Regions from separate parts of the Paenibacillus sp. J22TS3 genome, predicted to be linked through region 1. Evidence: a T-box and tRNA genes for the amino acid it is inferred to sense, from the RefSeq annotation. Region 1 holds a T-box; the other holds one or more tRNA genes.
What was found. A T-box is a leader RNA that pairs with one kind of tRNA and senses whether it is charged. The one in region 1 lies ahead of metG (methionine--tRNA ligase), so its partner is inferred to be a tRNA-Met.
Positions count from the first base shown of each region.

Region 2: it has a tRNA-Met gene. The T-box ahead of metG (methionine--tRNA ligase) is inferred to sense a tRNA for this amino acid. The anticodon was not compared.

Region 1 is NZ_BOSF01000001.1:516,885-533,221, reverse strand. Features, by position in the region: gene KJS63_RS02585 (cache domain-containing sensor histidine kinase) at 1-90, shown strand, start outside; gene KJS63_RS02580 (response regulator) at 87-1,688, shown strand; gene nagZ (beta-N-acetylhexosaminidase) at 1,707-3,332, shown strand; gene KJS63_RS02570 (Fur family transcriptional regulator) at 3,694-4,143, shown strand; gene yidD (membrane protein insertion efficiency factor YidD) at 4,148-4,402, shown strand; T-box leader at 4,454-4,722, shown strand; gene metG (methionine--tRNA ligase) at 4,822-6,849, shown strand; gene KJS63_RS02555 (metal ABC transporter substrate-binding protein) at 7,021-7,974, shown strand; gene KJS63_RS02550 (metal ABC transporter ATP-binding protein) at 8,011-8,778, shown strand; gene KJS63_RS02545 (metal ABC transporter permease) at 8,824-9,627, shown strand; gene KJS63_RS02540 (cytochrome c biogenesis CcdA family protein) at 9,653-10,366, shown strand; gene splB (spore photoproduct lyase) at 10,363-11,433, opposite strand; gene mntR (transcriptional regulator MntR) at 11,636-12,061, shown strand; gene KJS63_RS02525 (family 10 glycosylhydrolase) at 12,185-13,819, shown strand; gene KJS63_RS02520 (patatin-like phospholipase family protein) at 13,933-14,907, shown strand; gene KJS63_RS02515 (hypothetical protein) at 14,934-15,257, opposite strand; gene KJS63_RS02510 (DUF1385 domain-containing protein) at 15,265-16,260, opposite strand.
Region 2 is NZ_BOSF01000001.1:730,609-746,945, reverse strand. Features, by position in the region: gene carB (carbamoyl-phosphate synthase large subunit) at 1-2,776, shown strand, start outside; gene pyrF (orotidine-5'-phosphate decarboxylase) at 2,826-3,560, shown strand; gene pyrE (orotate phosphoribosyltransferase) at 3,554-4,195, shown strand; gene KJS63_RS03590 (ABC transporter ATP-binding protein) at 4,910-5,626, shown strand; gene KJS63_RS03585 (efflux RND transporter periplasmic adaptor subunit) at 5,592-6,749, shown strand; gene KJS63_RS03580 (ABC transporter permease) at 6,749-9,637, shown strand; gene KJS63_RS03575 (ABC transporter ATP-binding protein) at 9,641-10,531, shown strand; gene KJS63_RS03570 (ABC transporter substrate-binding protein) at 10,528-12,024, shown strand; gene KJS63_RS03565 (ABC transporter substrate-binding protein) at 12,237-13,733, shown strand; tRNA gene KJS63_RS03560 (tRNA-Met) at 14,156-14,229, shown strand; tRNA gene KJS63_RS03555 (tRNA-Ile) at 14,252-14,325, shown strand; gene KJS63_RS03550 (spore coat protein) at 15,042-15,560, shown strand; gene KJS63_RS03545 (sporulation protein YjcZ) at 15,862-15,969, shown strand; gene KJS63_RS03540 (hypothetical protein) at 16,260-16,337, shown strand, end outside.

The sequences.
Region 1 (16,337 bases):
CGATACGGTTTGTTTATCTGCTCCGCGCCGGGGCATGGCACAATCATACAGTGCGTAATTCCTAAAAATGAATTGGGTGATAAAATTTGAAGCTTAAAGCCTTACTGGTCGATGATGAAGCCCCTATCTTGAAGAATTTGACCAAAGTTCTTCCTTGGGAGGACATGGATTATGAGATTGTAGGTATGGCCAAGAATGGATTAGAAGCCCTTCGAATGGTGAGTGAGCACCAGCCCGATTTGATTTTGAGTGATATCCGGATGCCCGTTATGGATGGGATCAGCTTGATTAAAGAGCTTAGAAGCCAGGGCAATCTTTGTGAAGTTCTACTATTAACCGGTTATCAGGAATTTGAATATGCACGGGCAGCAATTCAATATAACGTGAAGGACTACATTTGCAAGCCTATTGATTATGCAGAGCTGGAGTCAACCGTTCGCAGGATCGGTGAAGAGATTCGCGAGAAGAGAAGAAAATTGCTTAAGGAGCAGCAGATAGATCAGGTGGTCCACTGGGCTAATGAGAACTTTCTGCTTCATACCCTGCTCGGTCAGGAAGCGGATAAGGGCAAGCTGATTTTGGATGAAGAAAGCCTGCTTGAACGTAAGGATTTTGCCGTTCTTGTCGTGGACATCGAAGGATATGCCCATCAATCGATTACATGGTCGATTCATGAGCGCAAGGCGTGGAATCTTCATATTAAAGAGATGCTGCGGGAAACATTTGTTTCCATGCTCAAAGAACAGACGGTTCTCCAAATCCGGGAGGGGGAGTGGTGCATTGTGTTCTCTTCGGCGGGTTCCGGTGAAATCACGAAAGACCAGCTTTATCCCGGGTTCTTGGCTCTCCAGTCTTTGATTGACAAGAAAGACTATATGCAGCTGCGCATGTGTCTCGAGCATGGACCTGTGGCGCTTAATGAAATGTCCACGGTGTATCAACGAATGCAGCAGGCACTGATCCTGAACTCTTCCAACGACTGGTTTGTAAGCGCTGATAAAACTATGGCCAAGGATGAAGCAGCTCCGCAAGGAGATATTCCATCACAGTGGAAATGGATTGAGCAGATCGGTACAGGGCTTCGCAACGGTGACAGTCAAGTGCTCCAACAGATGATAGGCGAGCTGAAACATTATGTGGGTCATCTGAATGAGAATGCGATCGGGCGGGCGGAGAAACTTCTCCATTATCTCCTGATTCACTTAGTTCGTGAGATGAGAGAGCTTCACATGCTTCCTGCTGATCAGGAAGAAGCCGTGTGGCAGCAGATGCAGCAATCCCTTAGCCTGAAAGAGCTACTGTCCTTGCTGGTATCCTTGATCGAGCGATCCAGAGAGTCTGTATCGTCCAAGAAAACCTCCGAGCAGCTGATGCTGGCTGCCCAAGATTATATCCAGCACAAGCTTGGGAAAGATTTTGGCATTGAAGATATTGCGGAGTATTTGGGAATCAGCTGCAGTTATTTCTGTCTATTGTTCAAGAACCACTTTGGCGAGACATTTGTCGAATACCTGACCAAGCAGCGGATGGAAATGGCCAAGTGTCTGCTGCGCAGCAGTGACAAGAGCATTGCCCAAATTGGCATAGGCGTAGGATATCAGGAGCGCCGATATTTCACCAAAGTATTCCAGAAATATATTGGGATGACTCCATCAGAATACCGCCTGAAGGAATCTCCCGCATCCTAATTAAGAAGGTGCATTCAATTGGTTCAATTAAGCAAACTTACCCTAGATGAAAAAATCGGGCAGCTGTTTATTTGCGGGTTTCACAGCCAAACACCTGACGAGCAAATCAAGACGCTGATCGAGCAGTACCATCTTGGCGGTGTCATATATTTCCGCCGTAATGTAGGCTCGGCTTCACAGCTTGCGGATCTTTCGCATAATCTGCAGGTTCTTTCCAAGCCGCTTAGTGAAATTCCGCTGTTCATTGCCATTGATCAGGAGGGCGGCATGGTCTCCCGGATTGATCATGACGGGGTCAGCCGGATTCCGGGCAATATGTCCCTTGGAGCTGCAGGTGATCTCAAGTTAACCGAGGCGGCTGCCGCTCTGGGCGGTGAGGAGCTCTTCAAACTTGGGATTAACCTTAACTTTGCCCCGGTTGTTGATGTGAATAACAATCCGGTGAATCCGGTCATCGGGGTTCGCTCCTTCGGGGAAGACCCTAAACTGGTCGCTGCTCATGGCGCTGCCGCGATCAAGGGATATCAGAACCAAGGCGTAAGCGCAACAGCCAAACATTTCCCAGGGCACGGGGACACAGCTGTGGATACCCACCTCGGGCTGGCGGTTGTTCCCCATGATAAAGAGCGCCTGGAACAGGTAGAGCTGCTGCCTTTCCGCAAGGCGATTGAGGTGGGCGTGGATATGATCATGACGGCCCACGTGATCTTCCCGGCCTTCGAAAGTGAGGAGATCCCTGCAACCTTGTCTTATGGGGTGCTGACTAAGCTGCTCCGCGAGGAGCTTGGTTATGAGGGACTAATTGTGACCGATTGTCTTGAAATGCATGCGATTTCCAAATCGGTCGGCATTCCCGAAGGGGCAGTGAAAGCATTGGAAGCCGGGGCTGATCTAATTCTGGTTAGTCATACTATGAAGGACCAGGTTGCCGCAATCAAGGCGGTACGTGCAGCCGTGAACAGCGGACGTTTGACTGAGGAGCGGATTGATGCTTCCTTGGAGCGAATTCTGTCATTGAAAGAGAAGAGAATTGGGCAAATCAGCGATAAAGCACCAGAGATAACGGTTCCTCTGACTCCCGCAGAGGAGTCCGAGCGAATCCTTCGCCAGATTGCTGAGAAGAGCATCACCTTGGTGACGGATGCCGGGAATAACCTTCCCCTCCGAACCGATGCCAGAACACTTGTAATCTGGGCTGAGGTCCGCCACTTTACTGAGGTTGATGAGCCGGCTCACTTCCGATATACACTTGGCGAGGCTTTAGCGCCATACTTCCAAGTAGATGAGATACTGATTGGCTCGCATCCGAAAAGCTCTGAAATCTCGGCTGCAATTGAGCGGAGCGCGGAATACAGCCAGATCGTTGTGGTTACTTATACCTCAGAGGGACGTCTGCCGGAAGGACAGAAGCTGTTGATTGAGGATTTAAATCAGCGTACGGGCGGCAAGCTCATTGTTGTTTCTGTTAGAAATCCGTATGATATCAATGAAATACCGGATGTCACCACATACTTATGCGCTTATGAGAACCGTCCTGTAACGGTTGATGCCATTGCTAAGGTATTGGTTGGGCAGATTCAGGCTGAGGGAAAACTGCCGGTAACCCTAAGCAGCAGGTTCCCTGCAGAGGTTGCTTCTATATAAAACGAACTTTAAAAATTAACCTCTCTCAGCGGAGAGGCCGAGTGATTCTGAAGAAGCGGAGCGTCCGCCTTTGTCTCCGAAATGCTCCAATGAATATCTAGTTCAAGGATTTCGGAGACAACAGGGGCCTTAAAGAACACTTGGCATCGCAGTACCCCTAAAGGGTAACCTTCATAAGTTCATTTTATATAGTTAAGAACAACCGGACTTATACCTATTATGTAAGAATGGCCCTGCTTCTCTTGTGTTAAACACAGTGGGAGCAGGGCTGTTTGTGTCCAGCCTCGTCCAGTTTGACTCTATCTTTTATTTGCGGCATTATGATTAGTAGACAGATTTGTCAGGGCAGGAGGAAAAGCATATGCTGTCGACAGAACAGATCATCCGTATCATGTCAGCGCAAGGACTTCGGATTACGGATCAACGGAGGACGCTGGCGAAGTTGTTTTCGGAAACGGAAGGATATTTGACACCCAAAGATGTGTATGACTATATGTGCAAAAAATACAGCGGACTCAGCTTTGATACCGTCTACCGCAACCTGAGGGTCATGGAGGAGCTTGGGGCGATCGAACAGGTTGTATTTGAAGATGGACTTAAATTTAGAGGCGGATGCAGCGAGAATCACCATCATCACCATATGATATGCCTTCAGTGTGAGAAGACCTATCCGATTCATTTCTGCCCAATGCCGCTTACGGATGCGCCAGAACAATTCCAGGTGGTTAAGCACAAGTTTGAGGTGTTCGGCTACTGCAAGAACTGCCGTGTGGACCGGGAGCAGCCAAAGCCGGTAGGACAAGAGGGTTGATCACATGTCAATAGGGCGCAAAATGGTGCAGGGACCCATTCATGTCTACCGCAAATTCATTTCTCCCTTGAAGCCGCCAACCTGCCGGTTCTATCCGACATGTTCCGCCTATGCTTTGGAGGCGGTTGAGGTTCATGGGGCGCTGAAAGGCTCCTGGTTAGCGGCGAAAAGAATTGCCAAGTGCCACCCGTTTCATCCGGGCGGCCTCGATCCTGTACCTCCCCGCAAAACGGTTAACCGGGAAAGGGAAGAGGGATGACTTGACAGTCCTCATGACATTTCATATATTTTATATAAATGATTTGCATATCCATTTCCTGTGAACGGATAAGTACGAAGCATCCGCCAGTACAGAGAGCCGGGGTAAGCTGTGAGCCGGTCTGGAGGGACTTTGGAAGATGGTCCGGGAGGAACTGCTTTCGAGCTGTCAGCCATGGTCTGGACGGTCTGAGTAAGGGAGCAGCGCAGAACCAGCGTTAAGGGTGCGTCTACATTCAGACGGAAATTGAGCCTGGGAATTGCATGGATGAATCCTGGGGAATTTGGGTGGTACCACGTGAGAACTCTCTCGTCCCATTGCGGGCGGGAGTTTTTTTGTTTTGCCGCAGAAGAAGATGGGCTTACAGAAGTGATTTGGAAGTATGGTTTTCATGCGGATAATTTGAAGGAGGCTATTTCATGTCTGATCGAAAAACGTTTTACCTGACAACACCGATCTATTACCCAAGTGACAAGCTGCATATAGGGCATGCCTACACAACCGTGGCGGGGGATGCTATGAGCCGGTACAAGCGTCTGCGTGGCTACGATGTCCGCTTCCTGACGGGTACGGACGAACATGGACAGAAGATTGAGCAGAAGGCCCAGCAAAGCGGCAAGACCCCGCAGCAATTTGTTGATGATATTGTGGCAGGCATCAAGCAGCTGTGGAAGAAGCTTGACATTTCCAACGATGACTTTATCCGCACCACAGACGAAAATCATAAAAAAATAGTGCAGGATATCTTCGACCGATTGTTACAAAAGGGTGACATTTATAAAGGAGAATATGAGGGCTGGTACAGTATCCCGGACGAAACGTTTTATACCGAGACTCAACTCGTAGATATCGTAAGGGATGAGAAGGGGAACATCCAAAGCGCCAAGAGTCCCGACAGCGGTCATCCTGTCGAATTGGTGAAGGAAGAATCCTATTTCTTCAGAATGAGCCACTACGCAGACCGTCTGCTTCAGTATTACGAGGAGCACCCGGATTTCATTCAGCCGGAGTCCCGCAAGAATGAGATGATCAATAACTTCATTAAGCCGGGGCTTGAGGATTTGGCAGTGTCCCGTACGACTTTCGAATGGGGTGTGAAGGTAAAAGGGGATCCGAAGCATGTGGTTTACGTATGGATCGATGCCCTGTCGAACTATATTACCGCCCTCGGATATGGAACGGATAATGACGAGCTGTATCAGCGCTATTGGCCCGCGGATGTGCACCTCGTAGGTAAAGAGATTGTGCGTTTCCACTCCATCTACTGGCCAATTATGCTGATGGCTCTCGATATTCCACTGCCTAAGAAAGTGTTTGGACATGGATGGCTGTTGATGAAAGATGGCAAAATGTCCAAATCCAAAGGTAACGTGGTGGACCCAAACACCCTGATCGACCGCTATGGACTCGATGCAACACGCTACTATCTGCTTCGAGAAGTTCCATTTGGCTCCGACGGGCAGTTTACTCCAGAGAGCTTCGTTGAACGAATCAACTCCGACCTGGCCAACGACCTCGGCAACCTGCTCAACCGGACTGTGGCGATGGTTAACAAGTATTTCGACGGCGTACTGCCGGCGTATGTGCCAAATGTGACCCCGTACGACCAGGAGCTGACACGTGCTGCCGAGGCTGCTATTGGCAAGGTAGAAGAGGTAATGGAGAACCTGGAATTCTCCGTTGCCCTGACCGCGATCAGCCAGTTTGTCAGCCGTACGAACAAGTATATTGATGAGACGCAGCCCTGGACGCTTGCTAAAGATGAGTCCAAGAAAGATGAACTGGCCTCGGTTATGGTGCACTTGGTTGAGTCTCTGCGGATTGCTTCGATTCTGCTTCAGCCATTCCTTACCCAGGCACCAGCCAAAATCTGGGCACAGCTTGGAATCGGGCAAGGGGAGCTGACCACTTGGGACAGCGCCAAATCATTTGGCCTGATTCCTGCTGGAACTAAGCTTGGCAAAGGGGAGCCGATCTTCCCGCGTCTGGACAGTGCCGAGGAGGTCGCTTACATTGTGCAGGCTATGGCTGGCACTGCAGCAGCTTTTGCAGCTGCGGAGGAGCCTGCCAAGTCAGCATCAGGTGAGAGTGCTGATACCCATGCACCGGCACCCGAGCTCAAAGACGAGATCGGCATTGATGAATTTGCCAAGGTGGAGCTCCGGGTAGGGCAGGTCATTAAAGCGGAGGCGATTCCAAAAGCGGATAAGCTGCTGAAGCTGCAGCTGGATCTTGGGTTTGAGCAGAGACAGGTGGTATCAGGAATCGCCAAGTTCTATAAGCCTGAAGAGCTGGTTGGCCGCAAAGTGATTGTGGTAACTAATCTTAAGCCGGTTAAGCTGCGGGGTGAGCTGTCCCAAGGCATGATTCTTGCAGCTTCACAGGGAGATCAATTGACCCTGGCTACGGTACCGGACAGTATGCCGAATGGTGCTGTGGTTAAATAATCGCTGAACTCAGCTTATGTAGATGTAGAAAGACCTTTTCTAGTGGAACCTTATCCATTAGAAAAGGTCTTTTTTTCTTTTGGCAGGGAACAATGGAACTCGGGGTTGACATTCATTTTATAGTGACCCTATAATTCTCTTTGTAATTATTACGAATAGGGAAGGCGAAAGATGATGAAAATTAGATTTGGCGGGGCTCTTATTGGACTCTTAATTATAGGTATACTGGCCGGCTGCGGCCGAGGCGGGAACGGTCAGCTTGTGGAAGGCAAAGTCAATGTGGTAACCAGTTTCTACCCGATCTACGAATTCGCTTCCGCCATAGGAGGCGAGAACGCCAACGTCATTAATCTGCTGCCTGCCGGTGTGGAGCCGCATGAGTGGACTCCGCGCAGTAATGACATGATAACGGCTTCCAAGGCACAGCTGTTTCTCTACAATGGAGCTGGGCTTGAGGGCTGGGTCCCTAATTTTCTAAAGGGACTGAGCAAAGATTCCAAAGTGACAACCGTAGAGGTAAGCAAGGGAATTAAGCTGATCGAGGCTGAAGAGAACGAAGATGGACATGACCACGGCGATGCAAATGCTTCCCCTGAAGCTCATCTGACGGACCCGCATACATGGGTCAGCCCAAAATCAGCGATGCAGATTGCAAAGAACATTAAAGACAGCTACATTCAGGTAGACCCCGCCCATAAGAGCGGATATGAGGCGCGTTATCAGCAGCTCTCGGATCAGCTGGCAAAGCTGGACGCGAAGTTCACCACAGAATTATCTAAAATGAGCAAAAAAGAAATTGTAGTCTCTCATCAAGCATTTGGTTATCTGTGCCGGGATTATGGATTGACACAGCATGCCATTATGGGCTTATCACCTGATGCCGAACCACGGGCACAGGACATCATTAAGCTTTCCAAGATTGTTAAAGAGGAAAATATTAAATATATCTTCTTCGAAGAGCTGGTCTCGGATAAGATGGCCCGCACGCTGGCCAGTGAGACAGGGGTGCAGACCCTTGTGCTAAATCCGGTAGAGGGTCTCACCAAACAGGAAGAGCAGAACAAGGATAATTACTTCACCCTTATGGAGAAGAATTTGCAAAATCTAATTCTAGCTTTACAATAAAGATAGTTATTCCAAGGAAATGGAAGGCGGCCGCTTATGAGCTTAGACAGCAACCAGCAAGCAGCATTTTGTCATCAGAATATACTTGATATTGAAGGGGTGTCCTTCTCGTATAGAGATCAGAAGGTAATTACAGACCTCAGCTTCTCCGCCAAGGAACGGGATTTCGTCGGGGTCATTGGCTCGAATGGGACGGGGAAGACTACGCTCCTGAAAATGATTGTAGGGCTGCTCTCCCCTTCCCAAGGGAGCATCAGGCTGTTCGGTCAGCCGATACAGAAATTCAAAGACTGGGAACGTATCGGTTATGTTCCCCAGAAGAATGCCTTCAATCCGCTGTTTCCCGCCACTGTGCGGGAAGTTGTGCTTTCCGGGCTGTATTGCAACACAAAGATCTTCCGCAGGATGAATAAGTCCGACCATCAGAAATGTGCGGACGCTATGGAGGTCATGCGAATCACTGATATCGCTGACAAGCGGATCGGCCAGCTGTCAGGTGGGCAGCAGCAGCGGGTGTTCTTGGCCCGTGCGCTTATTAATCATCCTGATTTGTTGATTTTGGATGAGCCCACGGTAGGGATTGATGTGCAGACGCAGGCAGATTTCTTTGAACTGATTTTCCACATGCATGCCCATCATCACATGACCTTCCTTATGGTCTCCCATGATATTGAGATGATTGAGGGATACCTGGGCAAGGAGCCTCGTGACCGCTGTGGCGGGATTAAATTTTATGTAAGACACTCCCATGATCAGGATTGCGGGATATCGGATCTTCAGCATTCCCTGAATACGATGCAATGATCTGCCCCAGGGTTCGATAGATATATTTTGAAGGAGATATGAAACTTGGAGATTTTAACCGTTGATTTTTTTCAGAGGGCGCTTGCCGGTGGGATACTTATCGGAATCACGGCTCCGCTTATTGGCATCTTTCTCGTACTTCGCAGATTGTCGATGATCGGGGACACGCTGGCACATGTCACGATTGCTGGGGTTGCACTCGGTTTTCTAATCAATATCTATCCGATTGCCATTGGTCTGATCTTCGCGATTGTGGCTTCATTTGCGATTGAGAAGCTGCGTAAGGCCTACCGGGGATATGCTGAGCTGTCCATAGCCATCATCATGTCTGGTGGTGTCGCTTTGGCCTCCCTGTTCTTCACGCTAGGAATGGGATATAATACCGATGTTGTGAGTTATTTATTCGGCAGTATTTATACATTGGATACAACGGATTTGTACGTGGTCGGCGCGGTCACTGTGCTCGTTGTAGTTGGAATCGGTCTGTTCTTCAAAGAATTCTTCCTGCTTACCTTTGAAGAGGATGCCGCCGCGGTAAGTGGACTTCCCGTGAAATGGCTGAATTTATTGATTACCGTCATGACCGCCTTGGTCATTAGCACCGCAATCAAGATTGTTGGGGCACTTCTCGTATCCGCCTTAATTACGATCCCGGCAGCCTGCAGCTTATTAATTGCACGAAGCTTCAAAAGCTCGGTTGTCTTCTCGGTTGTGATTGCGGAGATTGCTGTGGTTCTGGGACTTATGGTTGCAGGAATCTGGAACCTGGCTCCTGGCGCAACGATTGTTCTGCTGCTGATTGCCATGCTGATTCTGACTCTTCTGGGTAAAAGGGGTTTTACCGCGTAATTTCTTCAATCAGAGGGAGGAACTTATGCCGGATCTTAATATTTGGGTGGCTTTCGCGGCAGGGATCGCTTCATTTATTTCACCCTGCTGTTTGCCTTTGTACCCATCTTATCTATCCTACATAACAGGAATGTCCGTTCAGACACTGCGAAGTGAGCAGGATAGGCCAAACGTCCGCTTCCGGACGATGACCCATACGCTCGCTTTTATTTTAGGCTTCTCTGCTGTTTTCTACACGCTTGGATTCGGGGCGGGGATGTTTGGCCAGCTGTTCAATGAATATCGGGACCTGATCCGTCAATTATCAGCGATATTGATTATCGTGATGGGGTTATTCCTGCTAGGACTGTTCCAACCCCAGTTCCTGATGAAGGAACGCAAGATGCAGTTTAAATTCAAACCAGCGGGGTACGTAGGCTCCTTCATTCTGGGAATCGGCTTCTCTGCAGGCTGGTCCCCGTGTGTCGGGCCAATTCTGATGTCTATCATTGCCTTGTCCGCAAGCGCTCCCGGCACCTGGCTGGGGCTGATAACTGCCTACTCCGTAGGCTTTGCCCTGCCTTTTTTTGTACTGGCCTTCTTCATCGGCTCAACGAAGTGGATTCTGCGCTATTCCAGCCTGATGATGAAAATCGGCGGTGCTCTTATGGTGCTAATGGGGATTCTGCTGTTTACCAACCGGATGACCTACATTACGATCTGGCTTCAAAGTATCACCCCGGATTGGCTTAAATTTTAAGTGAAATAATCAATACGGGCATAAGGAAAATACTCAAAAATCCGCTCTGTGATAAATTCTCGCAGGGCGTTTTGCTGTTCGTCCGGATAAACATATTTGTACTGGCCATAACGGCCCCATTTCTTCTTTCGCTTCTCGATATCCATCTCAAGTTTGGTTTTCGGGTAGCGCTTCTCGATGGTCGTTTTAGCTGTCTTGGTGAAGCGGTGCTGGATCATTTCGAAGGTGAGGTCTTTTACCGGTTCCTTCGGCATAACAGCCGCTAAGCGCTTGAGCAGATCGCCATACCCTTCTTCCCAGCCTTCGTACCAGATAATGGGGGCAATGATGAAACCAAGCGGGTAGCCTGCTTCCGCAACTTTTCCTGCAGCCGCGATCCGCTCCTCGAACGAAGAGGTGGCAGGTTCGAATTGACGGATAACATAGTCCGAGTTAATGCTGAATCGGATGCGGGTATGGTCATTATGCTTGAGCTTTAAGAAGGGCTCGACATGATGAAATTTCGTGACAAAACGCAGCCGGCCGTATTCTTCCTTGGCCATAAATTCAATGAGCTCGGTTAATGAGCCTGTGATATGCTCCAGGCCGACCGGATCAGAAGTACAGGCGGCTTCAAAGCGTGTGATTTCAGGGATCCGCTCATCAATATACTTTTTGGCGGCGGCAATAACATCATTTGTATTCACATACACACGGATGTACGGCTTGGCGCCAAGTGTGGTTTGAAGGTAACAATAATGACAGTGACCCATACAGCCGGTCGAAATGGGGATGGCATACTCAGCGGACGGCTTAGACTGGTCAAAGGTCAGCGTTTTGCGGACACCAACGACAAGGGTACGTTTGGCATTTTTATATTGCTGGAGCTCGGTATCGCCGGGAAGACCTGTTATGCGGTTATGCGAGCCGGTCATTTTGTAAGGGATATCTTGGGACTTTACCCAGTCCATAATTTTGATTCCCTTCGGATATTCCAGTGCCCCCGGTTCAAAATAGACAAAGTCGGGAATAAAAGGTTTAGTATGTGCGCGCGGCTTTACGGGTGGCTCCGCAACATGGGTGGACATCGCTTCAGCCTCCATTCTTAAAGGGAATGTGGTTATTGTGTGTGCGCAGGGACCCTTAAAGTCATGGCAATAATGAGCAGGAAGCTTAGAAGGATACGGCGCCAGGACTTGCCAAGTCCTCTGCGAAACATGTATCATTACAAGAGCAGGTTTACCCGGCGCACAGGCCATTTTGTTGATAATAAGAAAAGAGGGAATTACATTGCCAACGCCCAGCATGGAGGATTATTTGGAGCGCATTTACAAGCTCATTGATGAGAAAGGTTATGCGCGAGTATCGGATATTGCCGAAGGCTTGGAGGTTCACCCCTCATCCGTCACGAAGATGATCCAGAAGCTAGACAAAGACGAATATCTGATCTATGAGAAGTACAGAGGCCTTGTTCTGACCAGTAAAGGCAAGAAGGTAGGCAAACGTCTCGTAGATAGACATCAGCTGCTTGAAGAGTTCCTGGAGATGATTGGAGTACAGCAGGAGAACATCTACAAGGACGTGGAAGGGATCGAACATCATTTAAGTTGGGATTCGATCACGAGAATTGAAACATTAGTCGAATTTTTACGTCAGGATAAACAAAGAATACAGCAGCTTCACGCCATGCACGGTGAAGTGACCAGTGATTCTTGAATGAGGCATCTGTCCTTATAGACAGGTGCTTATTCTTTTTTAGGGTGAAGAAGGGTGTATGATCTTTTAGTAGACTGTTGTTTTTCGCCTGCAAATCTATTGATTCTGGGAGGATGCTAGTTTATGAAGTTTCGTAGTTTGCTGATGCTGATGCTGTTGTCGGTGCTGAGTCTGTCGTCCTTGTCCCCTTCGGCCCTGGCCAAATCATCAACCATCACCATGCTGCTTGATGGACAGCCGCTTACGAGTGATGTGCCTCCTTACCTGAAATCGGGCTTCACCATGGTTCCAGTCCGGGTGATTACCGAAGGGCTTGGCGCAAGCGTGGATTGGAAGCCATCCACGAACACGGCCACAATAAGCAAGGATTCGGACACCATTATCCTGCAAGCTGGCAAGAAAACGGCTAAGGTCAACGGAAACACGGTATCGTTGGATGCTACGGTTCAGGTGGTGAAGGGGCGGACTATGATTCCGCTTCGGTTTGTTGGTGAGAACCTGGGCCTGCTCGTGGACTGGAACGCATCCAAGCAGCAGGTAATTCTGGTAACCAAGAATAAGGTGGATGTTCCAACCCCAACACTTCCTGGTGATAATCCGAGTGAGGAACCCACAATCCCTGGTACGGTGCCGGGAGGCCATGATGCTGCTGAATTAAAAGGCGCATGGATTTCCACGGTATACAACATTGACTGGCCAAGCAGTAAATCCTATGGAAATGAAGTGAAGCAAAAAGCGGAGTATACGGATATGCTCGACAAGCTGCAGGATACCGGAATCAATGCGGTCTTTGTGCAGGTTAGACCAGCTGCTGATGCCATCTACCCATCAAGCCTTGTGCCATGGTCACAGTATCTTACAGGCACACCTGGCAAAGATCCGGGTTATGATCCGCTCGCTTTCCTGGTGGACGAGACACACAAGAGGGGAATGCAGTTTCACGCCTGGTTCAACCCGTTCCGCGCCAGCACGATCACGGATGTGACGAAGCTGCCTGCGAACAGTGTGGCAGTTCAGCATCCAGATTGGATTGTGAAGCAGGGAGGCAAGCTCTACATTAATCCGGGCATACCGGAGGCGAGGCAGCAGATCATCGACACGGTGATGGAAGTAGTGAAGAACTACAATATTGATGGCGTGCATCTGGATGATTATTTTTACCCATCAGGCGAGAGCTCCAGTGATAAATTTAATGACGACAGCACATTTAAAACTTATAACCCGGAGGCCATCTCCAACAAGGGGGACTGGCGCCGAAGCAACATCAACAGCTTAGTTCGGGATTTGGGACAGTCCATCCATCAGGCGAAGCCAAACGTGAGCTTTGGAATCAGCCCATTCGGAGTGTGGCGGAATAAAGCGACTGACGTGACCGGCTCGGATACGAAGGCAGGTATCACGGATTATGACAGTATGTACGCGGATGTGCGCACATGGATTAAGAACGACTGGATCGATTATGTGGCGCCGCAGATTTATTGGAGTATGTCCTTTAACACAGCGCGTTATGATAAATTGGTGGACTGGTGGGCTAGTGAGGTCAGAGGCACCAACGTGAAGCTCTACATTGGCCACGCAGCGTATAAGCTGGGTACACCAGAGGTAGGGTGGCACACCGCCCAGGAAATTGTAAACCAGCTAAAATATAATACGCAGTATAGTGAAGTTAAAGGAAGTATATTTTTTAGTGCAAAGAATCTGCTAAGTAACACGCTCGGCCTGCTTCCGCTGTTGAAATCATATTTAGTTTCTAATTAAGAAAATGCAGGCATAATAAGGAATAAAGGCAGCCCCCATTCTCATACATAAGCAGTAGACCACCGCCCTTACTGCGGCCGGTCAACTTATGCGGGATGGGGGCTGTGTGCTGGATGCGGATTAATGGAGTCTTCCAGGGCGGCGGAGTTCGGGGGATATCGCTGGTTGGTGCTGTGCGGGCGGCTGAAATTCATGGGTTTACTTTTGACAAATTGGCGGGGACTTCTTCGGGCTCCATCGTCGCCTCCATGCTGGCATCGGGATATCAGGCTGAGGAAATGAAGGAGCTCATCCTGGAAACAAACTTTACCAAGTTTCTGAAGAGAGCGTTTATATTTAATACACCTCTAGTAGGTCCGGCAGTACGAATCATGCTTAAGAAAGGCTTGTATGCGGGAGAGGCTTTGGAGGATTGGCTTAGAAAGGTGCTGTTAGCCAAGGGGATTCGAACCTTCAAGGATATCGAACCGGGCAAGCTGTCGATCATCGCCTCGGATATTACCAGCGGCAAAATCCTGATTCTTCCCAATGATTTGAACAAGCTGGGGATTAACGAGGAATATTTCGAGGTGGCACGTGCCGTACGGATGAGCTGCAGCATTCCTTATTTCTTCGATCCCGTACTGCTTCGGCTTCCGCCCAAATTATCAAGGTCTAAGGCCTTCAAGGACCAGTTCCTGCACATTGTGGATGGAGGTCTGCTCAGTAATATGCCCCTGTGGCTGTTTGACCAGGATGGTGTGAAGCCAAACGGAGGCCATGGCAAAATTACTCCAACGGTAGGTTTTCAAATGGTAGGGAAGAACTCGGGCAAGCCTCATCGGATCGGAGGGCCGTTCAGCATGCTTCAGGCCCTGTTCGATACGATGCTGTCCGCTCATGATGAGCGGTATATTGAGCAGGCGAATCGGTATAGAACGATAAAAGTGCCCATCCTTGGCATCGGAGTTACGCAGTTCAATATTACACATGAAGAAAGCCTGCTGCTTCATGAATCCGGCTTCCGTGCAGGAAGCAAATTCTTCGGCGACTGGAGTACCCAGTATTACGAAGAGGAATTCACAAAGTATTTTCAGCAGGCTTTCTAGCTTACAGTAATAACTGTTATACACGTTCAGTGGTATTTGGGCTGACCATCATCATTTTTTCCCTTATGGCCTTCAATGACCTGGAAAGGATACGATTTACGCTTTGGAGTTGAATCTGAACGGCGCTGCGGCGCCGTTTTTGCTACTTTGGCCATCGTTTTGGCAGAAGGCTTCACTTTGGGAGACTTGGAACGGTACTTGGCCGGAGGAAACTTGTATAAAAGGAATACAATTCCGACCAATACAACAGGAATCAGCCAGTTCAACAGTCCGCCAGCAAGCATACTGTTCACAATTCCGATGGCCGCCAGGCCGAGAACGACCCAGAAGATGATGCCTTGTTTTCTCATCATTGAATCATCCTTTCACAGGGTCCAGATGGGTGCCAAGCGTTGACAGCTCAGCAGAAGATTTGCTTTCCATTTCGGCATCAAGTTCACGCATCCGGTTGAAGGAAGCGATGGATACCTCAACCTGATCATCATTCGGCTCCTTAGTGGTCAGCAGCTGCAGCCATAGCCCCGGGTATCCAAGGTAACGCAGCACCGGAATATCACGCATGGAGTTGGTGATCCGCAGAAGTTCGAAGGAGACTCCGATCACCAGCGGAAGCAGCAGCAGACGGATGTACACGCGTTCCCACAGGTTATCCCAGTGGAAGAACGAATAGATAACCACACCTACGATAACGGTAAGGACCATAAAGCTGCTTCCGCAGCGGTAATGTAGACGGCTGTACTTCTGCACATTCTTCACCGTAAGTTCTTCCCCGGCTTCAAAAGCACTGATCACCTTATGCTCAGCCCCGTGATACTGAAACAGACGTTTCATCATAGGAGTCTGGGAGATCCCCCACAAATAAGCAAGCAAGAACACAATCTTGATGACACCTTCCAACAACGTATGCAAAAAAGTGCTGCTGAATGCGTTTTTAAACAGGAAATCCTCAATTACCGCAGGAACAACCGTGAGAACCACTTTACCAAAGATAAAGGAAAGAATACCTACTATAGCCACACCTAGGATTAAAGTCAGTGACCAGCCAGATTCCTGTTTTTCCTTCTGCTTTTCTCTTTCTTCAGGATCAACCTCGTCATCAGCCAGAGCCTCAGCTGAGTAATTCAGATGTTTAGAGCCTTTGGCGCTTGCATCAATAATACTTACCACACCACGGATCAGGGGAATCCTGCGAAGCTGGTTCACCCATCTCTTATCGTGCTTAGGGACCTCCAAAAAGGTAATCTCTTGGTTCTTGCGGCGGACCGCCGTAACATTCACGTGTTTCCCGCCGAACATAACGCCTTCTATGACAGCTTGGCCACCATAAACGGCTGGTTTGGATTGATCAGGCAACAACTTCACCTTCCTAAGATTTATTCTCAGATTTGTATGGTTCTCAAATCCGTATCTCTATAAAGTCTATTGTATCT
Region 2 (16,337 bases), 210 kb from region 1:
TACGACGGTGGAAGAATCGGTGCGTTTTGCCGAGGAGATCGGATATCCGGTTATCGTGCGCCCTGCGTATACCCTGGGAGGAACAGGCGGCGGCATCTGTGCGGATGAAGAGGAACTGAGGGAGACCGTGGCGGCAGGTATCCGTTACAGCCCGATCGGACAATGCCTTATCGAGAAGAGCATTGCCGGCATGAAGGAAGTCGAATACGAAGTTATGCGTGACGCCAACGATAACTGTATCGTAGTCTGCAACATGGAGAACTTTGATCCGGTTGGCGTTCATACGGGAGACAGTATCGTAGTGGCTCCGAGCCAGACGCTGTCGGACCGCGAGTACCAGATGCTTCGGTCCGCATCACTGAAGATTATCCGCGCCTTGAATATTGAAGGTGGATGTAACGTACAATTCGCTCTTGACCCTCAGAGCTATCAGTACTATGTCATCGAGGTAAATCCACGCGTAAGCCGCTCCTCTGCGCTGGCCTCCAAAGCAACCGGTTATCCGATTGCCAAGATGGCTGCCAAGATTGCACTTGGATACACTTTGGATGAAATCGTCAACCCGGTAACCGGGCAGACCTATGCCTGCTTTGAGCCGACACTGGATTATATCGTGAGCAAAATCCCGCGTTGGCCGTTCGATAAATTTGTTAGTGCAAACCGCAAATTGGGAACCCAAATGAAAGCCACCGGTGAGGTTATGGCGATCGGGCGTACTTTTGAAGAATCGATTCATAAGGCTGTCCGCTCCCTGGAGATTGGGACTCACCGCCTGTTCTTGAAAGGGGCGGACCAGCTCACCCAAGAGGACCTTGACAGACGGCTGGTTCAACCTGACGATGAGCGACTCTTCCTGGTTGCAGAGGCATTTCGCCGCGGGTATGAACTGCAGCAGATTCAGGACCTGACCAACATCGACTGGTGGTTCCTTGACAAGATTGAGCGGATTGTGGAGTTCGAGAAGAAGATTGCCTCGGAATCTGAGCTTACCCAAGGGACGCTGTACGAAGCCAAACGGATGGGCTTCACTGACCGGGCCATTGCTGAGCTTCGCAATCAGGCGTCATTCAGTGAACATACAACCGAAGCAGATGTAAGAAGCCTGCGTCTTGCCCAAGGTCTTCGCCCGGTTTATAAAATGGTGGATACCTGCGCCGCAGAGTTCGAAGCAACTACACCATATTACTACTCCACATATGAGCAGGAGAACGAAGTGACCCCTTCTTCCAAGGAGAAGATCATCGTGCTTGGTTCCGGTCCGATCCGGATCGGCCAAGGGATTGAGTTCGACTACTCAACAGTACATGCGGTATGGGCGATTCAAAAAGCGGGTTATGAAGCGGTTATCATCAATAACAACCCGGAGACAGTTTCAACGGACTTTAACACATCGGACCGGTTGTACTTTGAACCTTTGTTCTTCGAGGATGTTATGAACGTGATCGAAGAAGAGAAGCCGGTCGGGGTCATCGTACAGTTCGGAGGGCAGACCGCAATTAACCTGGCGGCCCCACTTAAGGCAGCAGGGGTTAACATTCTGGGAACCAGCCTCGAGAGCATCGATGAGGCGGAAGACCGCAAGAAATTCGAAGCGCTCCTGTCCAGATTGGAAATCGCCCAGCCGAAAGGCAGCACGGTGACCTCCGTAGAAGAAGCGGTTGGAACAGCCCAGTCCCTTGGATATCCGGTACTGGTTCGTCCTTCCTATGTACTTGGAGGCCGTGCCATGGAGATTGTATATTCGGATGACGAGCTGCTTAGATACATGGAACAGGCGGTACAGATCAATCCGCAGCATCCGGTTCTGATTGACCGTTACATGCTCGGTAAGGAAGTGGAAGTGGATGCGATTTGCGACGGGGAGACGGTATTGATTCCAGGCATTATGGAACATGTTGAGCGTGCCGGGGTTCACTCCGGAGACTCCATCGCCGTGTATCCTCCGCAGTATCTGTCCGATACTTTGAAAAATAAGATTGTGGATGTCACGATCAAAATCGCCAAAGAGCTGAAGACTGTCGGGCTTGTGAACATCCAGTTCGTTATTTACAAGGACGAAGTATATGTGATCGAAGTGAACCCTCGCTCTTCCCGGACTGTTCCGTTCCTAAGTAAGGTTACCAATATTCCGATGGCGAATGTGGCCACCCAGTGCATTCTTGGAACGAAGTTGAAGGATCTTGGTTATGTGGACGGCTTATGGCCGGAGAGCGACTATGTATCGGTGAAAGTGCCGGTATTCTCCTTCGCCAAGCTGCGCCGGGTTGAACCGACCCTCGGACCGGAAATGAAGTCCACCGGAGAAGTTATGGGACGGGATCAGCATTACGCCAAAGCGCTTTATAAAGGACTGATCGGAGCAGGGATGAAAATTCCGACAACCGGTTCCATGATTGCCACCGTGTCAGACAAAGATAAGGAAGAGGCAATTGAACTGTTCCGCGGTTTCAACAATCTGGGTTACAACATCATCGCAACAGGCGGTACGGCCCAAGCTTTGGAGGAAGCCGGCATTCATGTGACTACGGTCAACAAGCTGAGTGAAGGAACACCTAATATTCTTGATTTGATCCGCGGAGGTCAAGCCCACTTTGTTGTGAACACACTGACCAAAGGCAAGGAGCCGGAGCGTGATGGCTTCAGAATCCGCCGTGAAGCGGTGGAGAACGGAATTGTATGTATGACTTCGCTTGATACGGTCCGGGCTCTTCTGACGATGCTTGAATCAATCAACTTCACTTCGCAGGCGATGCCTTCCGTGGCATCGGCCAAATAACTCCCCGACCGCATCAGGAACAATGACTGATCTTAAGGAGGAGTAACAAGTGAAGGTTCAACATACTGCTGAAAAATTAATGGTGGCTCTGGATTATCCCTCTGCGGAGGATGCCAGGCTCCTGATTAACCGGCTACAGGGGATACCCTGTTATATGAAAGTAGGGATGCAGCTGTATTATACAGCTGGCCCTGATTTCGTCCGGGAGCTTAAAGCTAAGGGCTACAAGGTGTTTTTGGACTTGAAAATGCATGATATCCCCAATACGGTAAAAGGCGGCGCCAATAGTATTACCCGCCTGGGCGTGGATATGTTCAATGTTCACGCAGCCGGGGGCGTCTCTATGATGGCGGCTGCAAGGGAGGGAGCAGACGAGGCTCTGGCCAAGGATGCTTCCTTAACCTCCCCGCTAATTATTGCGGTTACCCAGCTGACCAGTACGGATCAGAGCACGCTTAATGAGGAGATCGGCATTCCAGGGACCATTGAGGAGGCCGTAGTTCGTTATGCCAAGCGAACGCTTCAAGCCGGACTTGATGGCGTGGTAGCCTCCCCGTTAGAAGTGGAGGCGATTAAGATGGCGTGTGGTCCGGATTTCCGGACCGTCACACCTGGAATCCGCCCGACTGGAAGTGCTGTAGGCGACCAGTCCCGCATCATGACGCCAGCCGAGGCCATCCGCTGTGGCACGGACTTCATTGTGGTAGGACGTCCGATCACCGCAAGTCCGGATCCAAGACGCGCAGCCGAGCAAATTTTAGAGGAGATGACAACTTCGTGCTGAATAAACAAGAGATAGAATCCAAGATTGCAGAAAGCCTGCTTGATATAGGGGCCGTTGCCTTGCGTCCACATCAGCCTTTTACCTGGACATCCGGTATTAAATCCCCAATTTATTGTGATAACCGGCTGACTATGTCTTATCCCGAAGTACGGGATTTGATTGCGGAGTCGTTCGCAACCCTGATCAGGGAGCAGTACCCGGATACGGATGTGATCGCCGGTACGGCAACCGCAGGCATTCCGCATGCCGCCTTCGTCTCGCAAAAACTGGGTCTGCCTATGGCCTACGTCCGCGACAAGGCCAAGGGCCATGGGAAAGAGAACCAGATTGAAGGTCTGATTGCTGAGGGACAGAAGGTCATCGTTATTGAAGATTTGATCTCCACCGGCGGAAGCTCCATCAAAGCCGCCCAGGCTGTTAAGGAAGCTGGAGCAGAGCCGCTGGCGGTGCTTGCGATCTTCAGCTACCAGCTGGACAAGGCGGTTCAAGGTTTTGATGAAGCCGGCATTCACGTGGAGTCCTTATCCAACTATTCAGCGCTCATTCGGGTGGCGGCTGCTAAGGGTACGATCCAGGAGCAGGATTTACAGCTGCTTCAGTCCTGGAGAGAGAACCCGGCCGCATTTGGCCAATAAATGACCTCGAAGGTTACAGTTTTTTTATAATCTATTAAATTGAATTATAGTAATCTATAACAGGCAGCCGATTCCGGTTGTCTTTTTCTATTTTCTGACCGGGTGCAAAAAAATAGGACGTTAAGGATAAACATATTGTAACTTTTTTACAAGGCAGATCGTTTATAATTCAGTTGGACTTGGAAGGATTTACATACATTAGGGTGGAGGAGAGCGTAATTCATGATGCGTTGGCTGCGCAAGCAACCTGCAGGCCAGAAACCGGAAGTTGAAAGTGAGCCCTCTTTCAATCCGAATCCCGATCCGGCCGCAAATAATAGAGATGTGAATGAGAGTATGAGAGATTTGGAAATTCCGGATTCCCACCAATCCCTTCAGGCAGAGCATGATGGGCCTGGGGCAGAAGCGAGATTGGACAGCGAAGCTTCCAAGGAGCACGAAATAATGGATGAAGGCATTGCCGAAGCAGGCTCTGAGAGCGTCCCGCTAACAGAACCTTCTGTAGAGGCCACCATGAATGCCTCATCAGCAGACTCCTTCGAAGAAGCTCCACCAGAAGGTCTTTCAGATGATGTCCCTGCATCAGCGGGTACTTTGGAAGAAGCCATAACGGAATCCCAGGCGGCAAGCCCTTTAGAGGGAGAACTGGTTGAGGTTCAAACATCAAATTCTTCAGAGGATGGTTTTGCAGATCCCGCTGCCCAAGTAGAGGAGATGGATGAACCGGGCAGTCAGGAGAAGATCGGTCTTATTTCGCCGAGTGAACCTATTCTTGAAGTTCGGGAAGTTCATCGTTCGTTCCCAGTTGGAGGCCAGTCTCTTCATGTACTGAAAGGAATCAACATGGAAGTGATGCCGGGCCAGCTGGTTATGTTGAAAGGAAGATCCGGGTCAGGCAAGACGACCTTGCTTAATATGCTGGGAGGTCTTGACCAGCCTTCTCAAGGTGAAATCTACTTCCGGGGTCAGAAGCTTCACACGCTTAGTGACAAGAAGCGGACTGTGCTTAGAAGGGATCAGATCGGGTTTATTTTTCAGGCATATGCCCTTCTCCCGCTTCTATCCGCATATGAGAATGTGGAATTGTCCCTGCGCATGGCTTCGGTTCCCTCCCGGGAATGGAAAGAGAGAATTACCCACTGCTTGAATTTGGTCGGACTCGGCAAGCGGATGCATCACCGGCCGTTTGAGTTGTCCGGGGGAGAGCAGCAGCGGGTAGCTATCGCCAAGGCTATTGCGCACCGGCCTCATCTGCTGCTTGCGGACGAACCAACAGCGAATCTGGACTCGCAGATGGGGGCCCAGGTCATGGCTGTATTCAAAAATATTATCGAGACAGAGAATGTGACGATTTGTATGACGACACACGACCCTACAATCTTGGAGGTAGCAGACCATGTTTACGAAATGGTGGATGGCAGATTTGTCTAAGGGAAGGAGGAAGTGGGCACGCAGTGCTGGAGCAGCCGTCCTGTGTCTTTCGGTTATAACTGCTTCAGGATGCGGCCTTTTGCCGAAGGAGCAGGAGGAAGAGGTGCTGCCGAATATCCAAGCGCCGAAAATTTCCAAGAAACCGGAGTATGAGGTAACCTCAGGAACATTTGAGACGACCGTTCAGAGCAGCGGGCAGTTTCTAAGCCAACGGGAGGAGCCTGTGTACTTCACCTTGGGAGATACGCTGCAGCTTCATCTGAAAGAGCTGAACATCAAGCTTGGCGATAAAGTGAAAAAAGGGGCCGTGATTGCCACACTGGACACGGAAGATCTTCAGAAGAGTATCCGGGATAAGGAGCTTGATATCCGTTCTCAGGAAGTCACGATGAAGGAAGCCCTGCGTACCAAGGATGAGAAGGACCCGATTGAGTTTGAAACGAAGAAGCTTCAATTCGAGAAGGCCCGTCAGGAATTAGCAGATTTGAAAGAGCAGGTTTCACGGGCTGTACTCACAGCTCCTTTTACCGGAACAGTTACCTCAATCAATGTGGACAAGGGTGCTATGATTAAGTCTTATGACACAATTGCCGTGATTGCGGATACGTCGAATTTGGTGGTTGCGGCCAACATCCAGAAGGAAGATCTAGAGAAGCTGACTGTGGGTATGCCTGCCAAGGTGGATATTAACAAGGTGGGTGAGGTTAGCGGCAAGATCAAGGTGCTTCCTAAGGCTGACGCGCTTGAGAAGGCATCGGGCAGCAATAACAATAACGGTGGCGGAGGCGGTAATAACGGCAACGGGGGCAATAACGGTAATGGGGGGACAACCCCGCCGAAGAAGCAGTCTCTTGAGGGTTATATGATCATCCAGCTCGACAAGTTTCCTAAGGGAGTTGAACGTGGAACCCAGCTTAGTGTCACGATTACAACTTCCAAGCGTGAGAATGTAACAGTCATTCCGATCTCGGCGTTGCGGACCACCGGTTCCCGGAATTATGTTCAGGTCGTCGAGGAGGATGGAAGCAAACGCGAGGTGGATGTTGAGGTCGGAGAGCAGAGATCTACGGATGTTGAGATTAAGAAGGGCCTCACACCTGGACAGAAAGTAGTGGGCCGCTAATGGGAATGCCGCTGGTTCGATTCTTATTCCGTAAAATGTGGAATACAAGGTGGCTGACATTGAGCACACTGATCGGACTTATTGTTGCCGTGTCGTTCACAGTCAGTATCCCGATGTATTCAGACGGTGCCCTTAAACGGGTTGTAGCCAAGACGCTTCAGGAGCAAAGCACCGGTCTTCCTGCGGGCTCCCTGCTCATGACCTATCAGGCTTCGGGCGGAGAGAAGACAGACCAAGCCGGGCTTAAGGCGGTTGACCAATACATAAGTCAGAATGTTCCCGCACAAATTGGCTTCCCGCATAAGGCCTATGTCAATACCCGCTCTATCCGCGGAACCGAGGTCGTTCCGGAAGATCCGAGCAAGGTGGATGCCAGCCGGACCCGCTCGATGACCTTAGCTTCGATGAGCGGACTTAAAGATCAAATTGAAATTACCAAGGGCAACATGTACGGAGACAAACGGTCGGATGGCGTTGTCGAAGTTATGATGCTTGAAGAAGGAATGTACCAGAACGATCTTCACGTTGGGGATATTCTGGATTATCCGGTGTACAGCGGGCTCGATATCACGCTGCGGGTCCAAATCGTGGGCTCCTTTAAACCGAAAAAAGAAACAGATCCTTATTGGGTTCAGGGCTTTGAGGGCATGGCCAACAGTCTGTATACCAGTGAGTCTGTCTTTAACGACAGCCTTCTGAAGGAACAGAATATCCCACTTAATAATGCGACATGGTATTACGCTTTTGATCTAAGCGAAATTAAAACCAGTCAAATCACGACATTGTCGAGTGTTCTGGACCGCCTCAACGTGGAACTGTATCAGAAGCTTAAGAATACGAAAGTTACAATCTCTTTCGGAGAGCTGCTGAACAGCTTCCGCACCCAAAGTCTGCAGCTTCAAACGATGCTGTTCACCCTGGCAGCGCCAATGATCGCGATGGTGTTCTATTATATCGTTATGAACGCCAGGCAGGCTCTGGATAAACAGCAGAGTGATATTGCAGTGCTGCGAAGCAGGGGGGCTTCGACCAAGCAGATCATTATGATCTATCTGCTGGAGAGCATCATTCTCGGTGTTGTTTCGATGATCGCCGGGCCGTTGCTTGGATGGTTTATGTCCAAATCGATCGGCTCAGCCAATGGCTTCCTGGAATTTGTCGACCGCAAATCCATTCCCGTCGGATTCAATTCGGATGCCCTGCTTCTAGGGGCGGGTGCGGTGATCATTGCTATCCTGTCCACTTTGATTCCGGCGATCACCTATGCAAGATCATCGATCGTCAATGCCAAGCGTAAGCAGGCCCGTTCCGACCGGCGTCCATTCTGGCAGCGGTGGTTCGTGGACGTTGTGCTGCTTGGAGTAGCAGGGTATGGATATTACTTGTTCAATGAGCGTCAAATGCTCACGTTCTCAACCGGATTAACTACGGATCAGCTTCAGGTTCAGCCGTTTCTGTTCTTCGTTCCGGCCATTGCCATATTTGCGATTGGACTTTTCTTCCTTCGCATTTTCCCATGGCTGCTTCGATTTATAGGTTGGATTGGCAAGAAGTGGCTGCCAGTTCCGTATTATCTGAGCCTTACCCAGTTGTCCCGCTCTTCATTGTCTTACTACCCGCTGATGATCCTGCTGGTACTGACCTTGGGACTCGGGGTATATAATGCATCGGCCGCGAGGACGATCGATCTGAATTCTACGGAACGTACCCTGTACAAATATGGAACAGATGTGGTTGTGGAGACCCAGTGGTCCGGCACACCTGAGATTACTCCTGGTAAGGGACCATCCGGGGGAGGACAGCAGGGAGGCGGAGCCCCAGGAGGGGGCGGCCCTTCGGGACCTGGAGGCGGCGGAGGTTCTGGACAGCAGCAGAACAAGAACGCCAAAATCATCTATTCGGAGCCGCCTTTTGAAATCTTCAGAACCCTCCCTGGGGTGGAGCATGCAGCAAGAGTGCTTCAGACCAAAGGAAATATCGTGGTCTCCGGCCAATCTGCCGGTCAAGGGCAAATTATGGGCATCGACAATGTGGATTTCTCCAAGGTGGCATGGTTCCGTAACGATCTGTTCCCGGCACATCCATTCAGATACTTAAACCTGCTTGGACAATATGAAGCGGCAGCCTTGATTCCATCGAGTCTGGCCGAGAAATACAAGCTCAAGCCTGGAGATACATTCACCGTGTCGATTAATGACCAGACGATCGATTTTGCGGTATACGGAATTATTCCTTACTGGCCAAATCTGTATCCAGACCAAACGCCATTTGTTGTTGCGAATCTGGATTATATCTATGACCAGCTGCCGATGATGCCTTATGAAGTATGGTTGAAGATGAAGCCGGGAGCAAAGGTCGCGCCGATCTACAGCAAACTGGCTGAGAAGGATATTGAGGTTGCCAAGATCAAGGATGTAAGAACAGAGCTGGTGACGCAGAGCAAGCTGCCGACCCGGGGCGGTGTCTTTGGGATTCTAAGTATGGGCTTCCTCGTTTCCGTCATGGTTTCCTTGATTGGATATATTTTGTTCTGGTTCTTTAATCTGTCAGGGCGGGTTGTCCAGTTCGGGATTCTAAGAGCCATGGGGTTATCCCGCAGACAGCTTACGATTATGCTGCTTGCGGAGCAGATTCTTACCGCCGGGCTTTCCATTGCGCTTGGAATTGGAATCGGCAAGCTCGTTGGGCGTTTGTATCTTCCTTTTCTTCAGACGGCAGAGAACGTCACATCCCAGGTGCCGCCATTTAGGATCGTCTTTGATTCCAAGGATACGCAGCAGCTGTACCTGGTTGTCGCAGTTATGCTCCTTATGGGGGCTGGGCTGCTGCTGTGGCAGATTCGCAGACTTAAGGTACATCAGGCTGTGAAGCTTGGAGAGGAGAGATAAAGCGTGATTCACTGCGAGGGATTGGTCAAAATTTTTAAAACCAAGGATATCGAAGTCGTTGCGCTGCAGGGGCTGAACCTGACCGTCGAAGATGGCGAGATGATGGCGATTATCGGCAACAGCGGAAGCGGCAAGTCAACGCTCCTGAATATACTCGGAGGGTTGGATCACCCTTCTGCCGGTACGGTCACCGTGGGAGAATGGAACCTTCTGAAGGTGAACGACCGGGAACTGGTTGAGTACAAAAGAAATACAGTAGGGTTCATCTGGCAGAACAATGCGCGTAATCTACTGCCTTATCTTACGGCGCTCGAGAATGTGGAAATGCCGATGATGTTAAATGGCAAGGTGGACCGGGCATATGCCAAGCAGCTGCTGGAGTGGGTTGGTCTCAAGGACCGGATGCATAACCGCCTTCAGCAGCTGTCCGGTGGTGAGCAGCAGCGTGTGGCGATTGCGATTGGGTTGTCTAATCGTCCCAAACTGCTGCTTGCAGATGAACCTACCGGTTCGGTGGACACCCGGACTTCAGATCAGATTATGGATATATTCCGCCGGATCAATCGGGAGATTGGTCTTACCATAGTCATTGTTACCCATGATTTGACTTTGGCAAGCAAGGTGGACCGGGTCGTTGCGATTCGGGATGGACTCACGAGCACAGAGTTCGTGAAGAGGAATCCGGGGCTCGATTCGACAGAGGACGGATTTAATCGTCAAGGCGGGCTTCAGGAAGTGCATGAAGCGTTCGTTGTTGTGGACCGGGTAGGCAGACTGCAAGTTCCCAAAGAATATCTGGAGGCTCTCGGAATTGGGGGAAGGGCCAGCATGGAGTTCGATGGAGGAAAGATTGTAATCACACCACCCAAACCAATTAAGGAGGAAGAATCTTGAAAAACGGATTTAAGAAAACGTACAAAATCTTAGCGACAAGTCTTGCGGCGGTGATGCTGACGGGAATGATAGCGGGATGTTCAAGTGGGAGCAATACCGATAACGACAAGCCAAAGGTGCTTCGGATCGGCATGACTTATGGCGGCGGAGGTAACGACCAATATTTCAGACAGCAATTCACAGATGTGTACGAGTACACACACCCGAATGTGACAATTGAAATTGTGCCTGCGGTGAATTATGACCAAATGCGTTACTCCGAGAATCAGAACACTGAACAACCTGATGTGATCAAGAGCTTGAAGGGATTAATGACAGGCAGCAATCCGGTCGACGTCGTAGTTGCCGACACGAGTACGCTTAAGAGGTTAATTGACGAGAACATGCTTAAGCAGCTCGATCCAATGATTCAGGAAGATAAATTTGACACAAGCGATATGGTTCCATCGGTTATCGATGGCATTAAGCAAATTGGCAATAATAACATTTACGCGTTTTCGCCAACTTTCTCTTCCTCAGCTCTCTTTTATAACAAAGATATCTTCAAAAAAGCCGGCGTTGAGATGCCTAAGGATGACATGACCTATGATGAGGTCTTTAACCTGGCCCGCCGTGTGGCTAAAGGCCAAGGCAAAGACCGGGTTTACGGATTCTCCTTCAACCGTTACAACGGATCGACGGCTTACGACGATCTAAGCAGATACAGCGATGCGCTTCAGCTCAAATATTTTGATGCTAAAGCTGAAAAGATGACCATGAATACCCCGCAATGGGAGAAGCTCTTGAGTACGATTGCCCAGCTGAGAAAAGATAAAATTCTGTTCGAGAGCCAGCAGAACAATCAGCAAAACCAGGCCTACAACCCGGTTGAATCGGATACCTTCATGTCCGGCAAAACAGCTATGGTTATCGGTGACGTTAATCTCGTTAACGAACTGAAAAGCCTTGGTGATGCTGCCAAAACGAACAAGAAGCTTAAATCTTTTGATTGGGATGTAGTAACTGTACCAACTCACCCAGAGAAGCCGGGTATTGGCGGGGATGTCTATCTCAGCAACACCATGGCGATTAATGCAACGGCTCCTAACCCTGAAACGGCGTGGGATTTCATTAAATTCCTGAACGGTCCAGAGTGGGCGAAGATTAAGGCAAGAAGTACTACTTACGATATGGTGTCCCGTAAATCATTTATTAAGCCTTTGAACGGCATGAACTACAATGTGGCTGCCTTCTATAAGTTGAAGCCAGTACCGCCATTGAGCTCCAACGATGAGAAGTTGTATACCGATAAGCCAGGACTATACAGCGTCCGTTATGTGGGTCAGACGATCATCCAAGACGTTATTGACAACAAGAAGACACCGAAAGAGGCGCTTCAAGCATGGGAGACAAAGGGGAACCAAATGCTCCTGGAGATCAAGAAGAATCCAAAAACACAGTTCCAGCCTGATGGAACTCCGTATATCCCGCCAGCAGATGGAACCAAGGGTTAATTAACAAGTCAATATTTAATTCTATAACATTCTAATGAGAGAGGCTGTCCCAAGTCATGACAATGGCTTAAGGGGCGGTCTCTTTTTGTATAAAAAGCCCAATTAAACAAATGATTAATTATTTTGTTATTAACTGTAACTATCGTGGATAGTGATCCGTACATCAAGTGAAGATCAGGGAAATATTGTATTTAGCTTAAGGAGGAAATGAAGTGAATTTTAGGAAAGGTAAAAGAAAAAAAGCAATTGTGGTATGTCTTACTCTTCTATTGTTAACATCACTCTTAGCTGCTTGTTCTGAAAATAAAGCGGCTGAAACGAAGGAGAACAAGGTGTTACGGATTGCGATGCTGTATGGGGGATCGGAGGATTGGTTCAGACAAAAGTATGTGGATGCATTTGAATATACCCATCCTAATGTTACGGTAGAGGTTGTATCCTCGATGGCAGTGAATCAGTTCACGGATGTGGGAGATAGCTCATTTCAGACAACGGATGTTATAGGCAATATGAAGAAACTTATGAAAGGCACCAATCCGCCGGATGTCGTTGTGGCGGACACAACCTCGCTGAAGAAACTGGCTGACAGCAATATGCTTAAAGAGCTGGATCCTTTGATTCAGCAGGACAAGTTCGATACTTCGGATATTGTTCCGGGTGTACTGGAAGGACTCAAACAAATTAGTGGAAAGGATACGCTGTATGCCTTGTCTCCAACATTCCAGCCGGCAGCTCTATACTACAACAAAGGAATATTCCAGAAAGCGGGCGTGGAGCTGCCCAGAGATGGCATGACCTATGATGAAGTCTTTGAATTAGCGCGACGTGTTACCAGCGGTGAGGGGAAAGATCACATCACTGGAATAAGCCTTTCACCCATCGGAGCAACACCAATAATTAATATGAGGACTTATGCCGCACCTCTAGGACTCAAAATGTATGATGAAAAAGCCGAGAAGATGACCGTTAATACGCCTGGATGGGAAAAGGTATGGAATACATTGTCCAAGCTGCATAAAGATAAAATTATCGACGGTGGCTCTGGTGAAATAGAGGATGGAACTATAGTTGATATGAGCAAAACCGGGATTATGACTGGAAAGATTGCAATGGAACTCGGCGACATAAGTAAAGTCCGGGAATTGATAGGATATAATAAGGCAGCCAAAACGAATAAGAAAATGACCCCGATTGAATGGGGAGTCGTAACTCCTCCGGTACACCCTGAGAAACCGGGCGTAGGAAGCAGTATTTATATTGGTGATGCTATGGCGATTAACAGCAATGCTCCGAGTCCAGACACGGCGTGGGAATTTATAAAGTCCGTGAACAGTCCGGAGTGGGCTAAGGTAAAAGCAAAGTCTGTCAGCTATGAAATGGTGACACGCAAATCCTTTATCAAGCCGGTCGACGGAGAAAACTATAACGTGGAGGCTTTTTTGAAGCTGAGCCCAGCTCCTCCAGCAAATGCGAATGAAGAGGAGCTTTCCTCCAAGAAGCCACAGCTGAACAGGGCGATATATATAGCCGCAACAGCAGCCTTCCAGGAAGTGGTGGATGGAAAGAAAACGGTCAAGGAAGGCTTGGCTGAGTGGGAGTCTAAGGGAAATGAGATGCTCAAATATTTGGAAAAGGACCCTACGGCCACCTTTACTCCAGATGGAACTCCGGTTCCTTCCAAGGCTGGGGGCAGCGGGACAGCCAAATAATACACTGAGCATGTCGTAGCTTCATCGTGTAGCGACCTTCCAGGCGTAAATCTGGGAGGTCGTTTTGTTTTTGTATAAAAGGTTGAAATAACAAAAGGAGGGAATTATAAGGGGAGAAAAAAAGCTTTATTTGGACCAGAAATGGGCATAATAGGGCTAATTAAGAATAAAATCTACAGAAAGTGAGCGAATTGTATGCGTTGGGTCTATTTCAATAAATTATATCGGACGAAATTCCAGGCGGGCTGTCTGGCTAGAAGGCTGGAACATGACGGCTGGATCTATGGCTTGGATGACCTGAGCGAAATTGAAATTTTCCGATCCCGTCGGGGCAAATATGGGGTGAGATTCATCATCTGAAACAAGACTCTTGACTAAGGGCCTGGTTATGGGTTATATTATTAGATGTCGCTATTTACTGACGCGGGGTGGAGCAGCCCGGTAGCTCGTCGGGCTCATAACCCGAAGGCCGCAGGTTCAAATCCTGCCCCCGCAATACTTGTTAATTAAGGTAACAAGGGCCCTTAGCTCAGTTGGTTAGAGCGGTCGGCTCATAACCGATTGGTCGGGGGTTCAAGTCCCTCAGGGCCCATAATGTGAAGAACCCTTGCTGAGCAAGGGTTTTTTGCTGTTCAGAAGTTCATTGTACTGCTTGATTTTGCAGCGTGTCCTGCGTCAATCGGAGTATTGATTGAGGAACCTAGGCTAAGGCCCGAGCATAATTATATAAGAAGTACGATTTAGTTATGCGGGGGGTGTTGCCTGTTCGGACCAAGTCCATTTTCATGCTAGTTACGCTCAAATCTTACGTCAGTGCTTTTGGAGTTACTTATCATCGTTTTGTTAGAACAGAACTTGTAGAGGAGTGAAGTTAAAATGTCTTTTCTGCCGTTGCCTGGATCACCTGCGGATGCGCTGCCTCCACCACCTTCTTATGCCCCGCCCATGCCATTTGGGCCATCTTACATTATCGATTGTATACACAATTTCACTTATATATGGCTTTGGAATGGGGATAGCTTCTGGTATTATCCAACAAGGGTTGAGTATGGTGAAGTTTCAGGTTATCGTTGGAGTGGCCAGTTCTGGTTTTATTATGGGTTAGATCCTAGATTCATAAGATCCGTGTCATGCCCTCCGATACCCACCCTATACTGAAGTGAATTTCTTTATCAATAGACTGATTCAAGGGGGCCGTCTCCAAAGACGGTCCTTTAATTTGTTCTAGGAGTTGTTCCCTTACTTCATTTTATAAAAAAGCACGCTTAATTATCCCGTTGACAGTCCCCCTCTAATCGGTCTGGGCATATGCTATCCCATCAAGAATTTGGAGGGATCATATTGTACCGTAATAAACAACATTTAGCTTGGCACGAGACTTTGGAGATGCACGAGCTAGTAGCTTTCCAGTCCAATCACCTGATGGGATTCAAGATGACATTACCAGGTGTGACTGACCCGCAGCTCCGTGCGCTCTACGAAGAGACGATAAGAAGCCTGGAGAAGAATCTGAAGGAACTGCTGCCTTACTTCTCACAGGCACCTGTGGTTGGAACAAGAAGTATACCTTCCGGAGACCTGACAGCTTTTCATGCGGCTCACTTGCTGCTGTTCGCCAAGACAGCCGTCCGCAATTACGCAATTGCCATTACGGAGACGGCAACTCCGCAGCTGAGGGAAACCTTCCAGAAGCAGCTGAATAACGCAATCAATCTGCACGGAAAAGTGTTCTATTTCATGCTCGAACGGAACCTGTATCCAGCTTATAATCTGGATCAGCTTCTTGCTGACGATGTGAAAAACGCCAAGAAAGCGATGCAGCTATAACAGGATTAATGCAGCTATAACAGGATTAATATAGATAAGGAAGCACTCAGCATAACTTATAGAGTATCGACAATCCTCCAGCCCGCCCACCAGGCGCGGTGGGGGATAGTCGTTTGTATGCGGCCGGATAAGCTTTTTAAGAGGCTGCTTATTTTGCGAATAAGGTGTCCAATTTTGTCCTCATGATGGCTCACTCTTATGACATACATAGAAAAATGCATATACATTACCAGAATGCCCTTACGATGCAGATGTACCGAGCATACATTACCTTGTACCTGAGACGAGAGGAGGGAACAACATGAGCGAATGCCAAGAAAATCGTCCTGTTAACAATGTGTTTACTTCTACTGGTGTGATTTTAGTTCTGTTCATTCTGCTGGTTATTATCAGCCGTACTTTCGTCTAAAGCATAAGACAGTGCACATTCCAAGTGTCCCAAATACCATCATTTACCTACAAGGCGGGCTTCCGGGCTCGTCTTTGTTATTTTGAAGTTAGAGGTTGTTGATCGGAATAAATATGGTATAGTTGAAATAGAAAATATATCCATATACAAGCGAAAAAATCCATTTTGACGGTCCGCCGATTTCGTTCTATGAACAACTTGTGGTGACAGCAGATTCCCGGTTACTAGTTTTGGGTAAAGATATTGTACTTTTGACGCGAATGCTTCATCCAAGTTGGGGGGCTATACAAATGGAAGATTTCATACCTGAGATCCATGTTAAATTCGATTGCCAGGTTTGCCAGCACGAGATTGCAGTCCGGTTTAGA